4 regions of the Mesorhizobium sp. M0060 genome follow, and region 2 is predicted to be linked to each of the others. Evidence: predicted binding sites of a transcription regulator. Region 2 holds the regulator's gene; each other region holds the start of a gene.
The links. Region 2 encodes PhoB, which activates phosphate uptake and scavenging genes when phosphate is short. Its sites were predicted from a motif close to TGTCATNNANCTGTCAT; they were not measured.

Region 1: a site for PhoB is predicted at 1,686-1,702, ahead of ppk2 (polyphosphate kinase 2). Genes of this name have one in related genera too.
Region 3: a site for PhoB is predicted at 1,574-1,590, ahead of NKJ94_RS03455 (alkaline phosphatase D family protein). Genes of this name have one in related genera too.
Region 4: a site for PhoB is predicted at 2,189-2,205, ahead of NKJ94_RS08705 (esterase-like activity of phytase family protein). Genes of this name have one in related genera too.

What each region holds. Positions count from the first base shown of each region.
Region 1 is NZ_JAMYUP010000010.1:52,043-55,311, forward strand. It holds gene NKJ94_RS12430 (dihydrofolate reductase family protein) at 1-622, shown strand, start outside; gene ppk2 (polyphosphate kinase 2) at 672-1,592, opposite strand; gene NKJ94_RS12440 (aldo/keto reductase) at 1,862-2,905, shown strand; gene NKJ94_RS12445 (hypothetical protein) at 3,028-3,186, shown strand; gene NKJ94_RS12450 (DUF982 domain-containing protein) at 3,238-3,269, opposite strand, start outside.
Region 2 is NZ_JAMYUP010000036.1:42,220-45,488, forward strand. It holds gene NKJ94_RS26170 (ROK family protein) at 1-987, shown strand, start outside; gene phoB (phosphate regulon transcriptional regulator PhoB) at 997-1,686, opposite strand; gene phoU (phosphate signaling complex protein PhoU) at 1,703-2,410, opposite strand; gene pstB (phosphate ABC transporter ATP-binding protein PstB) at 2,443-3,246, opposite strand; gene pstA (phosphate ABC transporter permease PstA) at 3,243-3,269, opposite strand, start outside.
Region 3 is NZ_JAMYUP010000002.1:241,016-244,284, reverse strand. It holds gene NKJ94_RS03465 (TetR/AcrR family transcriptional regulator) at 1-120, opposite strand, end outside; gene NKJ94_RS03460 (MFS transporter) at 203-1,486, shown strand; gene NKJ94_RS03455 (alkaline phosphatase D family protein) at 1,663-3,237, shown strand.
Region 4 is NZ_JAMYUP010000006.1:83,289-86,557, forward strand. It holds gene NKJ94_RS08700 (L,D-transpeptidase) at 1-553, shown strand, start outside; gene NKJ94_RS08705 (esterase-like activity of phytase family protein) at 610-2,088, opposite strand; gene NKJ94_RS08710 (TIM barrel protein) at 2,337-3,269, shown strand, end outside.

The DNA.
Region 1 (3,269 bases), on a different contig from region 2:
TTTCACCCTGTCGATCGACGGCTTCGGCGCCGGTCCCGATCAGGATCTGAAGAACCCGCTGGGTGTCGGCGGGGAAGCCCTGCACAAATGGATGATCGGCACCCGAACCTTCCGCGACATGTTTGGCAAAGATGGCGGGACCACGGACACGGACGACGCGTTCGCGGCGCGCAGTTTCGAAAATATCGGGGCGTGGATCCTGGGCCGCAACATGTTCGGGCCGATCCGCGGACCCTGGAAGGATGAAAGCTGGAAAGGCTGGTGGGGGGACAATCCGCCCTATCATGTGCCGGTCTTCGTGCTCACGCATCATCCGCGGGACCCTATCGTCATGGAGGGCGGCACGACCTTCTATTTCGTGACCGACGGTATCCACTCAGCGCTGGAAAAGGCGAAAGCAGCGGCTGACGGCAAGGATGTACGGCTGGGCGGTGGCGTCGCCACGATCCGGCAATATCTCCAGGAAAAGCTCATCGACGACATGCATCTGGCGATATCGCCAATGCTGCTCGGCTCAGGCGAGAACCTTTTTGCCGGCATTGACATGCTCAAGCTCGGCTACCGGTGCAGCGACCAGGTTGCGACGTCGAATGCAACGCACGTCATCATCAAGCGCGCCTAGCTTGTTGCAGGGCGCCGCCACTGAGGCAGCGCCTTCCTCGCTCGTTTACTCAGTATTTCTCCGGCACATACAGCTCGCGCGGCAGCACCTGGCGCTCGTATTCGGGATTGAAGACGCGCTCCGGTAGCGTGATCTCCTCGTGCGGCACCTCTTCATAGGGCATTTGCTTGAGGAGATGGTCGATACAGTTCAGCCGTGCCCGCTTCTTGTCGTTGCCCTCGACGATGAACCACGGGGCTTCGGGAATGTTGGTGCGGGCGAATGTCTCTTCCTTGGCCTTGGTGTACTGTTCCCAGCGCACGCGCGACTGCAGGTCCATCGGCGACAGTTTCCACTGCTTCATCGGGTCGTGGATGCGCATTAGGAAGCGCATCTGCTGCTCCTCGTCGGTGATGGAGAACCAGTATTTGACCAGCGTGACACCGGAACGGACCAGCATGCGTTCGAAATCCGGCACGTCGCGGAAGAACTGCTCGGCCTGATCCGGCTGGGCAAAGCCCATCACCCGCTCGACGCCGGAGCGGTTATACCAGGAGCGGTCGAACAGCACGATCTCGCCGCCGGCCGGCAGATGCGGAACGTAGCGCTGGAAATACCATTGCGACTTCTCCCGCTCGGTCGGCGCCGGAAGTGCTACGACGCGGCAGATACGCGGATTGAGCCGCTGGGTGATGCGCTTGATGACGCCACCCTTGCCCGCCGAGTCGCGGCCCTCGAAGACCACGACGAGCTTCTTCTTGTGATAGGCGACCCAGGACCGCAGCTTGATCAATTCGGATTGCAGCGTGATGAGATCGCGAAAATATTGCAGGCGGTCGATCGATGGCGGATGTGCATCCTTGTAGATCTTGGCGATCTCCATCGACAGCGCCGGCTCCGAGATTTCCAGCTCATAGTCTTCGTCGAGCGTGTCGGCGAGTTCCGCTTCGAGCCAGTCCCTGGCCGGGGAATTCTGTTTTGTCTCGGTCATTTGCGCCGCTCCGCTTACAGCCGCCAGACGCTCTGCCGCCCGGCCGGGCGGCCGGAAAACAAAGCGCCGAACCGAAATTACTATAGGCCGGCAATGACGGTTTTATTGCAGCCCACCCTGCGCCGGCTGCGCGTCCAATCCGCAAGATGTGATCGATCTTGCCCCTGCAGCATGGGAGACAAGCGGCACGAATTGTCCTACAAATGCCCGGTTCATTCAGGGCTGACGCTTGAAGCGCGGCCTTTTCCAATAAATCGTGAGGATACGACATGGAATACCGCACTCTCGGCCATTCCGGGCTGAAGGTCTCGACGCTGACCATGGGCACCATGACCTTCGGCGGCGGCGGCGCGTTTTCGGCGGTCGGCAAGACCGATCTCGACGAGGCGCGCCGGATGATCGACCTTTGCATCGACACCGGCATCAATGTCATCGACACCGCCAACGTCTATTCGAACGGGCTGTCGGAAGAGATCATCGGCGAGGCGCTCGGCGGCAAGCGCAAAGGCGACGTGCTGATCGCCTCCAAGGCGCGCATGCGGATCGGCAAAGGCCCTAATGATGAAGGCCTGTCGCGCTACCATCTGATCCGCGAATGCGAGAGGAGCCTGAAGCGGCTCAGAACCGATGTCATCGACATCTATTTCCTGCACGAGTGGGATGGCCTGACACCACTCGAGGAAACCATTGCCGCGCTAGACACTCTGGTCACGCAGGGCAAGGTTCGCTACGTCGGCTGTTCCAATTATTCGGGCTGGCAAGTAATGAAGGGACTCGGCATCGCCGACCGTCAGCACCAGCCGCGCTTCGTTACCCAGCAAATCCATTACACGCTGGAAGCGCGCGAAGCCGAGTATGAATTGTTGCCGATCTCGGTCGACCAGGGGCTCGGTGTGCTGGTCTGGAGCCCGCTCGCCGGCGGATTGCTGTCCGGCAAATACCGCCGCGACCAGCCGACCGCCCGCCAGCTCAGCGGCTGGTCGGAACCGCCGATCCGCGACGAGGACCGGCTGTGGCGGATCGTCGATGTGCTGATCGACGTCGGCAACAACCATGGCGTGTCGGCGGCGCAGGTGGCGCTTGCCTGGCTGCTCGGCCGGCCCGCTGTCAGCTCGCTGGTGATCGGCGGACGAACCGAAGCGCATTTCAAGGACAATATCGCTGCTGCAAGCCTGGTGCTTGCCGATGAGGAGCGCACACGCCTCGACGCGGTCAGCAGGCCACCCGTGCTCTATCCCTACTGGCACCAGCAGTTCACGGCGAAGGACCGGTTCGGTCCGGCCGATCTGGTTCTCGACCGGGACGGCGCCTGAAAAACGGGCTGAAGCCGGACTCCCGGAACTGCGCTGAGATATGGAGCCGATCGTGCCCTGCGGTGTTGTATTTGTGGCTCAATGCTCCTAGGCAAGGGCCAAGCACAATGAAAGGAAACGATATGGCGCGAGCACCGAACTACGGTCAGGAACGCAAGGAACGCGACCGGCAGAAGGCTGCCAAGAAGGCGGAAAAGCAGGCTGCCAAAGTCGCGGCCAAGGAACGGTCGACGCCCGAGGACGAAAGCGAGTCCCAAACCAAAACCGAAACGGCAGAGTGATGAGATCCGGCCCGCCAGGCGGGCCGGATCTCGGTCAAGTCCCGCTATGCCTTAGGCGGGCGCCTTGTCGCTGACGAAGACGT
Region 2 (3,269 bases):
CTGACCGTGGTGTTGTCGCTGAATTTCCTGTCGGCCGCCATCATCGACTATGCGGGACAGGTGGTCGTCGAGGAACAGCGCCGGCTGGACACGCTGACCATGCCGCGCGACGAGCTGATCCGCGAATGCATGGCCATCGTCCGGCGCCGGCTGGAAGATCCAGACCTTGACGTCCGCAGTGTCGCCCGCATCGCCCTGGCGATTCAGGGAATTACCGACTCCCCTGCACGCGCCATGCTGTGGTCGCCGATCACGCCGCAGACGGACATCGCCTTTGCCGACATGCTGGAAGACGAATTCGGCATCCCGGCCACGGTGGAGAACGATTGCAATATGATGGCGGTGGCTTTGCGCTGGCGCGATCCGGATCGCTATCGCGACGACTTCATCGCCATCCTGCTTTCGCACGGCATCGGCATGGGGCTGGTGCTGAAGGGCGAGCTGTTCACCGGCACGCATTCCTCGGGCGGCGAGTTTGGCCACATGATCCATCGTCCAGGCGGCGCGCTCTGCCGTTGCGGGCGGCGCGGCTGCATCGAGGCCTATGCAGGCAATTACGCCATCTGGCGCAACGCTACGGGGATGAGCGAAGACAGCAAACCGGTCGCCGACGTCAGCGACGCCGACATGCGCGCGTTGGCGGCCCGGGCCCGCGAGAAGGATGGGCCGGAACGCGAGGCCTACCGCAGGGCCGGCGAAGCGCTGGGTTTCGGTCTCGGCTCGTTGTTCGCGCTGATCGATCCAGCACCGGTCGCGATGGTCGGCGTCAGTGCCGCCGCCTTCGATCTGATCGAGCCGGCCTTGCGCAAGGCCATCGCCCAGACCGCCGGTGGCCAGCATTCGAGCTCGATCTCCTTCGACACCGAGCCGAACGAATTGCCGCTGATCCGCGAAGGCTGCGCGATGCGGGCGTTAAGCTTCGTCGACCAGGAGATTTTCGCGCCGGGCGCGCAAATGAGGCCCGGCATCAGAAAGAACGTAGCCTGACCAGGCAGGTCAATCTTCCCTGATCGCATAGCCGGCACCGCGGATGGTGCGGATGACATCCGGCATGCGGCCGTTATTGACGGCTTTGCGCAGCCGCCCGACATGCACGTCGACGGTGCGTTCGTCGATGTAGATCGTCTCGCCCCAGACATTATCGAGCAACTGGCTGCGCGAGAAGACGCGGCCGGGATGCCGCATCATGAATTCGAGCAGCCGGAATTCGGTCGGCCCGAGCCGGATTTCGCTCTTCTTGCGATAGACCCTGTGCGATTCGCGATCGAGCACGATGTCGCCGACCTTCAGCACGCTGGACAGCACTTCCGGCTTGGCGCGGCGCAGCAGCGCCTTGACCCTGGCCATGAATTCCGGTGTCGAAAACGGTTTGACCAGATAGTCGTCGGCGCCGGTCGAAAGACCGCGCACCCGGTCGCTCTCCTCGCCGCGCGCGGTCAGCATGATGATCGGCAGCCGCTCGGTTTCGGGGCGCACCCGCAACCGTCGGCAGAGCTCGATGCCGGAAACCGCTGGTATCATCCAGTCGAGCACCAGAAGATCGGGCACATTCTCCTGCAAACGGATCTCGGCTTCGTCGCCGCGTGTCACCACCTCGACCTGGTAGCCTTCGGATTCGAGATTGTAGCGGAGCAGCACACCCAACGGCTCCTCGTCCTCCACCACCATTATGCGTGGTGCGATCATCGGCTGGGCACCCCCATCATGTCACCGGTGCGGACATTGTCGTTTCGTCCTGCTTCGGACGATTGACAGGCAATTGCTCGCCGGTCAGCACATAATACGCATTTTCGGCGATGTTGGTGACATGGTCGCCGATCCGCTCCAGATTCTTGGCGCAGAACAGCAGATGCGTGCAAGCGGTGATGTTGCGCGGGTCTTCCATCATGTACGTCAACAGCTCGCGGAACACGGACGTGTATTTGACGTCGATGCGCTCGTCGGCGGCGCGTAGCTTGGCCAGCGCGGCCGCATCGCCGGCAGCATACTCCTCGATGACGCCCTGCACCTGGATGAGCACCAGCTGCGCCATCGCATCGATGGAATGCGATAGGTCGCGCGGCGTGACGCTGAGGCCGACCGCACTCACACGCTTGGCGATATTCTTGGCAAGGTCGCCGATGCGTTCGAGGTCGCCGGCCATGCGGATCGCCCCGACGACATGGCGCAGATCGTGGGCCATCGGCTGGCGCTTGGCGATCAGGGTGATGGCGCGGTCGTCCAGTTCGCGTTGACGCGCATCCATGATGGCGTCGTCCGAAACAACGCGCTGCGCCAGCGCATTGTCGGAATTCAACAGGGCCTTGGTCGCCCCGCCGACCATCGAACCGGCGAGGTCGGCCATGTCGCGGATCAGCTTGCTGATCTGCTCGAGATCCTCGTCGAAAGACGCGACTGTATGTTCGGCCATGATATTGTCCTCGTCTGCGTGATCGGCACCGCTCAGCCGAAGCGGCCGGTGATGTAGTCCTGCGTGCGCTTCTCGCGGGGCGACGTGAAGATCTTCTCGGTCCGGTCGAACTCGACCAGCTCACCCAGATACATGAAGGCAGTCTGGCGCGACACGCGCGCCGCCTGCTGCATGTTGTGAGTGACGATGACGATCGTGTAGTCGGCTTGCAATTCGTCGATCAGTTCCTCGATCTTGGCGGTCGACAGCGGGTCGAGGGCCGAGGCCGGTTCGTCGAGCAGAATGACTTCCGGCTTCACTGCCACGGTGCGGGCAATGCAGAGCCGCTGCTGCTGGCCGCCGGAGAGGCTCAAGCCGCTGGCGTTGAGCTTGTCCCTGACCTCGCCCCAAAGCGCGGCACGCTTCAACGCCTGTTCGACGCGGCCGTCCATCTCGGACTTGCCGAGATTCTCGTAGAGCCTGACGCCGAAGGCGATGTTCTCGTAGATCGACATGGGGAACGGCGTCGGCTTCTGGAACACCATGCCGATCTTGGTCCTGAGCAGGTTGAGATCCTGCGACCGGTCGAGAATGTTCTTGCCGTCGAGCAGGACCTGGCCCTCGGCTGTCTGTTTCGGGTAGAGCTCGTAGATGCGGTTGAAGACGCGCAGCAGCGTCGACTTCCCGCAGCCCGAAGGCCCGATGAAGGCCGTGACACTGCGCTCGGGCAGCGACAGGCTGATGTCCTTCAGCGCCTTGCTCTGGCCGTAGTAGAAGTTGAGGTTCTTGACCTCGATCTTCGTCTTCTCGGCGACCGTTTCGGTCATCGTCATGTCCGGGGACAACATCTGTGTCATCTGTCCTCTCTGCGTCCGGTAAG
Region 3 (3,269 bases), on a different contig from region 2:
GACGCCGATCGCCCTGATACCTTGCCGGTAAAACAGGTCGCGCGCCACCTGGAGAATCCTTTCGGCGGCGCGAGGCGGCGGTGCGTCATTCGTTTTGATCGTTGGTTCAATGCTTTTCATGTCTGGTGTGCCGATTAGCTGGTTGACAATGTTACCGGTCGGTACGTATGTTTCGCGCTCCTGCAACGTACCGGTCAGTAACATGATAGCTCAATCCCGTCCGTTTGGCCAGCGCTACGCTTTCGTCGTGGTCGCCGTCATCTTCCTCTGCCTGCTGATCGCAGCCGGCCTGCGTTCGGCGCCGGCGGTCATGATGCTGCCGCTGGAGAACAGTTTCGGCTGGCGGCGCGACGTCGTCTCGCTGGCCGCGGCCACCGGCATCTTCCTCTATGGCCTGACCGGGCCGTTTGCCGCGGCGCTGATGGAGCGGATCGGGCTTCGCCGCACCTTGCTTGCCGCGCTGCTTTTGATGTCGGGATCGACCGCGCTCAGCCTGCTGATGACCAAGCCGTGGCATCTGCTCCTCACCTGGGGCGTGTTTTCCGGCATCAGCTCGGGCGCCGTCGCTACCGTGCTCGGCGCAACCATCGTCAACCGCTGGTTCAAGACCAATCGCGGCCTGGTGATGGGACTGATGTCGGCGTCGAGCGCCACCGGGCTGCTGGTCTTCCTGCCGCTACTCGCCTCGCTTGCCCAGTCGGGCGGCTGGAAGCCGGTCGCCATTGCCATTGCCGTGGCCACCGCCGCCTTGGTGCCGCTGGTTTATATGCTGGTGCCGGAGCGCCCGGCCTCGATCGGCATGGTGCGTTACGGTGCCGAGGCCGACGACGTGCCGCCGGTGCCGCCAGCCTCGCAAGGCAATTTCCTCACCCAGACGCTGAGCACGCTGCGCCGCGCCGCCGGCACGCGCGTGTTCTGGTACCTGTTCGCCACCTTCTTCGTTTGCGGTTTCACCACCAACGGGTTGGTCGGCACGCATCTGATCGCCTTTTGCGGCGACATGGGCATCGGCGAAGTGCAGGCCGCAGGCCTGCTGTCGATGATGGGCATCTTCGACCTTATCGGCACGACACTGTCGGGCTGGCTCACCGACCGTTTCGACCCGCGCAAGCTGCTCGGCGTCTATTATGGCATTCGCGGCCTGTCGCTGATCTATCTGCCCTATTCCGGCTTCTCGGCGACCAGCCTGATCATCTTCGCGGTGTTTTACGGACTGGACTGGATCGCCACGGTGCCGCCGACGCTCAGGCTCTCCAACGAGGCGTTCGGCGACCGCAGCGGGCCGATCGTCTTCGGCTGGATCGTCGCCGGCCATCAGGTTGGCGCCGCAACGGCCGCCTTTTTCGGCGGCACCATGCGCGAGCTGCAAGGCAATTACGAGCTTGCCTTCCTGATCGCCGGCATGACTGCAATAGCCGCCGCCTGCATCTCGCTGCTGATCAACACCAGCCGCCCGGCGTTCGACCCGGAACCACAGGCGGCATAAGCGCATTCGTCGCAGGAGAGGTGCCGTCGGGCTAAACTGCCGATCTCCCCCACAAGGAGGGCGATCGGCAGTTCGCCCGTTGTTGGTTGTAACGAAACCTTCATCGTTTCGAAATGTGCATGAAACATTGAGGCTGGACCTTGGCGGCGACATTCAACGCCATCCAGGAGACAGCCATGAACAAGATTTCGATGACGCGGCGCGCTTTCGTCACGTCGGCCAGCGCCATTGGCCTGGTCGGCGCGTCGGGCCTCGCCCTTCCTTATTATTCGCGCGCCAATCAGCGCCCGGCCTTCACCCATGGCATCCAGTCCGGCGACGTCGACGCCACCAGCGGCATGGTCTGGACGCGTACGGACCGGCCGTCGCGCGTCATGTTCGAAGTGTCGTCGACGGAGAACTTCGCCAATGCCGTCCGCCTGGCGCCGCTCGATACGTCGCCGGCCAGCGACTATACGGTGAAGCGGCTGCTTACCGATCTCGCCTCCGACCAGGACATCTTCTACCGTATGGTCGCGGCCGATCTTGCCGACATCAACGCCGTTTCAGAGCCGATCGTCGGCCGTTTCCGCACAGCACCTGCCTCGAAGCGCGACATTCGTTTCGCCTGGTCGGGCGACACCGCCGGCCAGGGCTGGGGCATCGACGACACCGGCATGAAGACCTATGCCACGATCGGGAAGCATACGCCCGACTTCTTCCTGCATTCGGGCGACACGATCTATGCAGACGGCGCGATGAAGGACGAGGTTGACCTGCCCGGCGGCGGCAAGTGGAAGAACACCGTGCTCATCGATGAAAAGCGCAAGGTTGCCGAGACGCTGGACGAATACCGGGGTCAGTGGAAATACAATTTGATGGACAGGAACGTGCTCGCACTGAACGCCATCTGCCCGACGTTCTACCAGTGGGACGATCATGAGGTGCTGAACAACTGGTCGGATTCGAAGGATCTGACCGCCGACGACCGCTACACCGAAAAATCCATCCATGTGCTGGCGGCACGCGCTGCACGCGCCTTCCACGAAATGACGACGATCCGCTACGAGCCGTCGGAGCCCGGCCGCGTCTATCGCAAGATCGCCTATGGGCCGCTGCTCGACGTGTTCTTTCTCGACATGCGTTCCTATCGCGGTCCCAATGGTCCGAATATGCAGGAGACGATGACGCCGCAATCGCGCATCCTTGGCGAACAGCAGACGAAATGGCTGAAGCGCGGACTGGCGAATTCCAAGGCAACCTGGAAAATCATCGCCGCCGACATGCCGCTCGGCCTCGTCGTCTGGAACGACGGCACCAAGAAGGTCGGGGCTGAGGCAGTCAGCAATGGCGACAATGGGCTGGCCAAGGGGCGCGAGCTGGAAATTGCCGACCTCCTTCGCTATATAAAGAACGCGGGCATCAGTAATACCGTCTGGCTCACCGCAGACGTGCATTACACAGCCGCGCATTACTACAATCCGGACAAGGCGCAGTTCCAGGACTTCAATCCGTTCTGGGAATTCGTTTCGGGTCCGATCCATTCCGGCACGTTCGGACCTAATGATTTCGACATGACCTTCGGCCCGGAGCTGAAGTTCATCAAGGCGCCGACTGCCGAACAGGGTCAGAACCTGCCGCCGTCGGCCGGCCTGCAGTTCTTCGGCCTCGTCGACATCGATGGCGCCACTGAGCAGTTGACGGTGCGGCTGATGGATCGCGACGACAGCGAACTCTACAAGGTCACGCTCGATCCGGTGCGGTCGGCGTGAGAAGCCTGGACCGCTACCCTCGGTCCAGCCCA
Region 4 (3,269 bases), on a different contig from region 2:
GTTCGTGCGCCAGATCGTGTCCGACCCGACCGGAGAAAAACCCGGCACGATCGTCGTCGATACCTCCGAGCACTTCCTCTATCTGGTGCGCGACGGCGGCAAGGCGATTCGCTATGGCGTCAGCCTCGGCAAGGCCGGTTTCGGATGGACCGGCAGCGCCGTGGTTCAGGCGAGGAAGATGTGGCCGGTTTGGACGCCGCCGCCGGAAATGATCCAGCGCCGGCCGGAACTGGCGAAATACAAGGACGGCATGCCGCCCGGCCCGCAGAGCCCGCTAGGCGCCCGCGCGCTGTATCTCTTCCGCGACGGCAAGGACACGATGTACCGGCTGCACGGCACGCCGGAGTGGGATTCCATTGGGAAGAACGCCTCGTCCGGCTGTGTGCGCTTCATGAATCAGGACATTATCGACCTCTACAGCCGCGTTAACGGCGTCGCGCCGGTCTTCGTGCGCCCGAACCTGTCGGCCGCCGCGAAGACCACCGCCGTGTCGAACAGGACGGCCGAGCCGATCGATGCGGGTGTGCCAAAGGACGCAGAGATGTTGAGGTAAGTGCCTTCACGATCTCTAGGCGGATGCGGTCGGCGCGTCCGCCTGCATGGGTGTCGCTACTTCCCGGCCAAGCCGGGAATCGTGACCTGATAGACCAGGAACATGGTGTCGACATCGGCGCCGTCCTCGGCCTTGTAGGGCGCGCCGACCTGGAAGCCGTCCTGGGTGAGGAAGTCGTTGTCATTGGCAACGAACAGGAAATAGTCGTCGGGCAGCTTCGGATCGAGGACGCTCACCACCGACATCGCCTCCCACTTCTCTGAAAGGTTGTTGCGGTCGTTGGGCGCGCCATTGTGCAGTCCGAAGCGGCCGAGTTCGCTCTTGTCGTTGATGTCGATGAACGGCGTCAGCTTGGCCGGCGTCACCGATGGATCGAGCTCACCCTTGGGCGCCACTGGCTTGTCTTTGTCGAACTCGCTGCCGGCGATGTCGGTTGCCGCCGACACATCGACGATGCTGATCTCGCGATGGAGCGAAGTGTCGCCCTTCAGCCCCTGGCCGTTGCCGCTGTCGCGCGCCAGCATCAGAAAGGTCTTGTCCGACAGCGCCACGATCTCGCTCTGCGCGGCAATCTTGGTCTTGCCCTTGGCATCGGTGAACACCGGCAGCGGCACGATATATTCATGCGCGAGCTTGAGCTGGGCGGGATCCGAGGCATCGTAGACCAGCGCGCGCGTGTTCTGGCGCGTCGAGGCGGAATCGCCACCATCCTGCCGCGGGGCCGATTGCAACACGGCGATCAGGAACTTGCCATCCGGCGTCAGCGCCATGCCTTCGAGGCCCTGGTTGTTCTGGCGCCCGGTCTCGGGATCCTTCGGATCGGGCTCCGCCGCACCAGGCCCAGGATTGTCGGACGCGAAATTCGGCGTTCCATGACGCATCGGGACAAGGGCTGCCGGCGGCCGCGTTGCCGACATCAGATGGCCGTCGGCGGAGAAGCGGTAGATGTTCGGGCCGTATTCGTCCGAGATGAACATGGTGCCGTCGGACAGCCGCACGATCGCCTCGTCGTCGAGCGCGAGCTTGCCGTTGGCTTCGGGCAGGATCGGCATGTCGTCGGTCGCCGCACGCACGCCGTTGAGCGGATCGAGGCCGGTCGCATCGGCGCCCTTGTCGTCGGTCAAAAGCATGGTGTCGGCAAGCGTCGCCTTGACGCCCGACTGTTCCTGGCCGGCGGCTGGTACTGCACCCGGCGCGATCGGGGCGAACTCGATGGCAATCGTGTTGAGGCGCGGCCGGTAATCGGTGGTGCCGACGACATTGTAGCCGCGATCCGGCAACAGCCATAGCGACCCCTTGTAGCCGTCCGCGCCATGCGTCCAGCCGGCAGCGTCGATCGCCATGCCGGAGCCGGAGCCAAACGTCTCGCCGAACTTGTCCTTCTGGCTGGCCGGGATACGGCCGACGCCGACCAGCCCCTTGTTGACGAAGCTGACGCCACCGACGGTCGCGGAGTTGTCGGCCAAGGCCGGAGTCGAGGCGGTGAACATCGCCAGCGCGACGGCGAGGGACGCGGTTCGGTGCGGGTTTTTCATGGATATCCTCTTTGGTAACAAAGGTGCCGGACCTGAAAAAGCGCCGCGCCGCATCGACGATGCCGCGAAAGCCTTCGGAGAAGCGATCTAGGACGCGAACATGATATTTGCGTGACAGTGCCGCGCTTGCTTGTCCCCATGCGGTTGCAACTGGCCTGGGTCTGGCGAACTCGTCGCCGCCGAGAGGGCAATTAACAACTTTACAAATAATCATTCTTATGTGAAGTTATGACAATGAAAGGTCACCGATGACAGTCTATCGTTTCGCCACCCGCCTCAATTCCTTTGCCTCGCGGCCGCAGGCCGAGTGGCCTGATCTTGTCGGCAAACCGTCCATGCTGCAGATGGCGGCGCGTGCAGCGAAGGTTGCAGAGTTGACCGATCTCGACCTCAACTTTCCCGACCATGTCGATGAAAAGCCTGCGGAAATGGCGCGGAAACTTGGCGATCTCGGGCTTTCCATCAATGGTTTCGCCATGCGCTACTACTCTAATCCGGCCTTCAAGCTCGGCGCCTTCACTAACCCGGATCCTTCCGTTCGCCGCGAGGCCATCGACCTGACCAAGGCCGGCATCGACGCCGCGCGCGAGGCCGGCGCCAGCCTGATGACCTTGTGGCTCGGGCAGGATGGCTTCGACTATGCCTTCCAGGCTGACTACGCAGCGCTCTGGCAACACGAAATCGATGGTATTCGTGAAGTTGCGACGCATGATCCGGACTGCCGGATCAGCCTTGAATACAAACCCAACGAGCCGCGCTCCTACAGCCTGATGCCCGATGCGGCGACGACATTGCTGGCGATCCGCGAGATCGGCCTGCCCAATCTCGGCGTGACGCTCGATTTCGCCCATGTGCTCTATGCCGACGAGCAGCCGGCTTTCGCCGCCGCACTCGTGGCACGGCACAGCAACCTGCTCGGCGTGCACCTCAACGATGGCTACGCCAAGCGCGACGACGGCTTGATGGTCGGCGCGGTGCATACGGTTCAGACGATCGAGCTGCTCAGGCAGATCCGCCGCGACGGCTACGCCGGCGCCATCTATTTCGACACGTTCCCCGACATGACCGGGCTCGATCCGGTCCACGAATGCGAAGTCAACATCGCGACCGTCAAGCGCATGTTGCGCGTCGTCGATCGGCTGGAAAAGGACAACCGCCTTTCCACCGCCGTCGACCGTCAG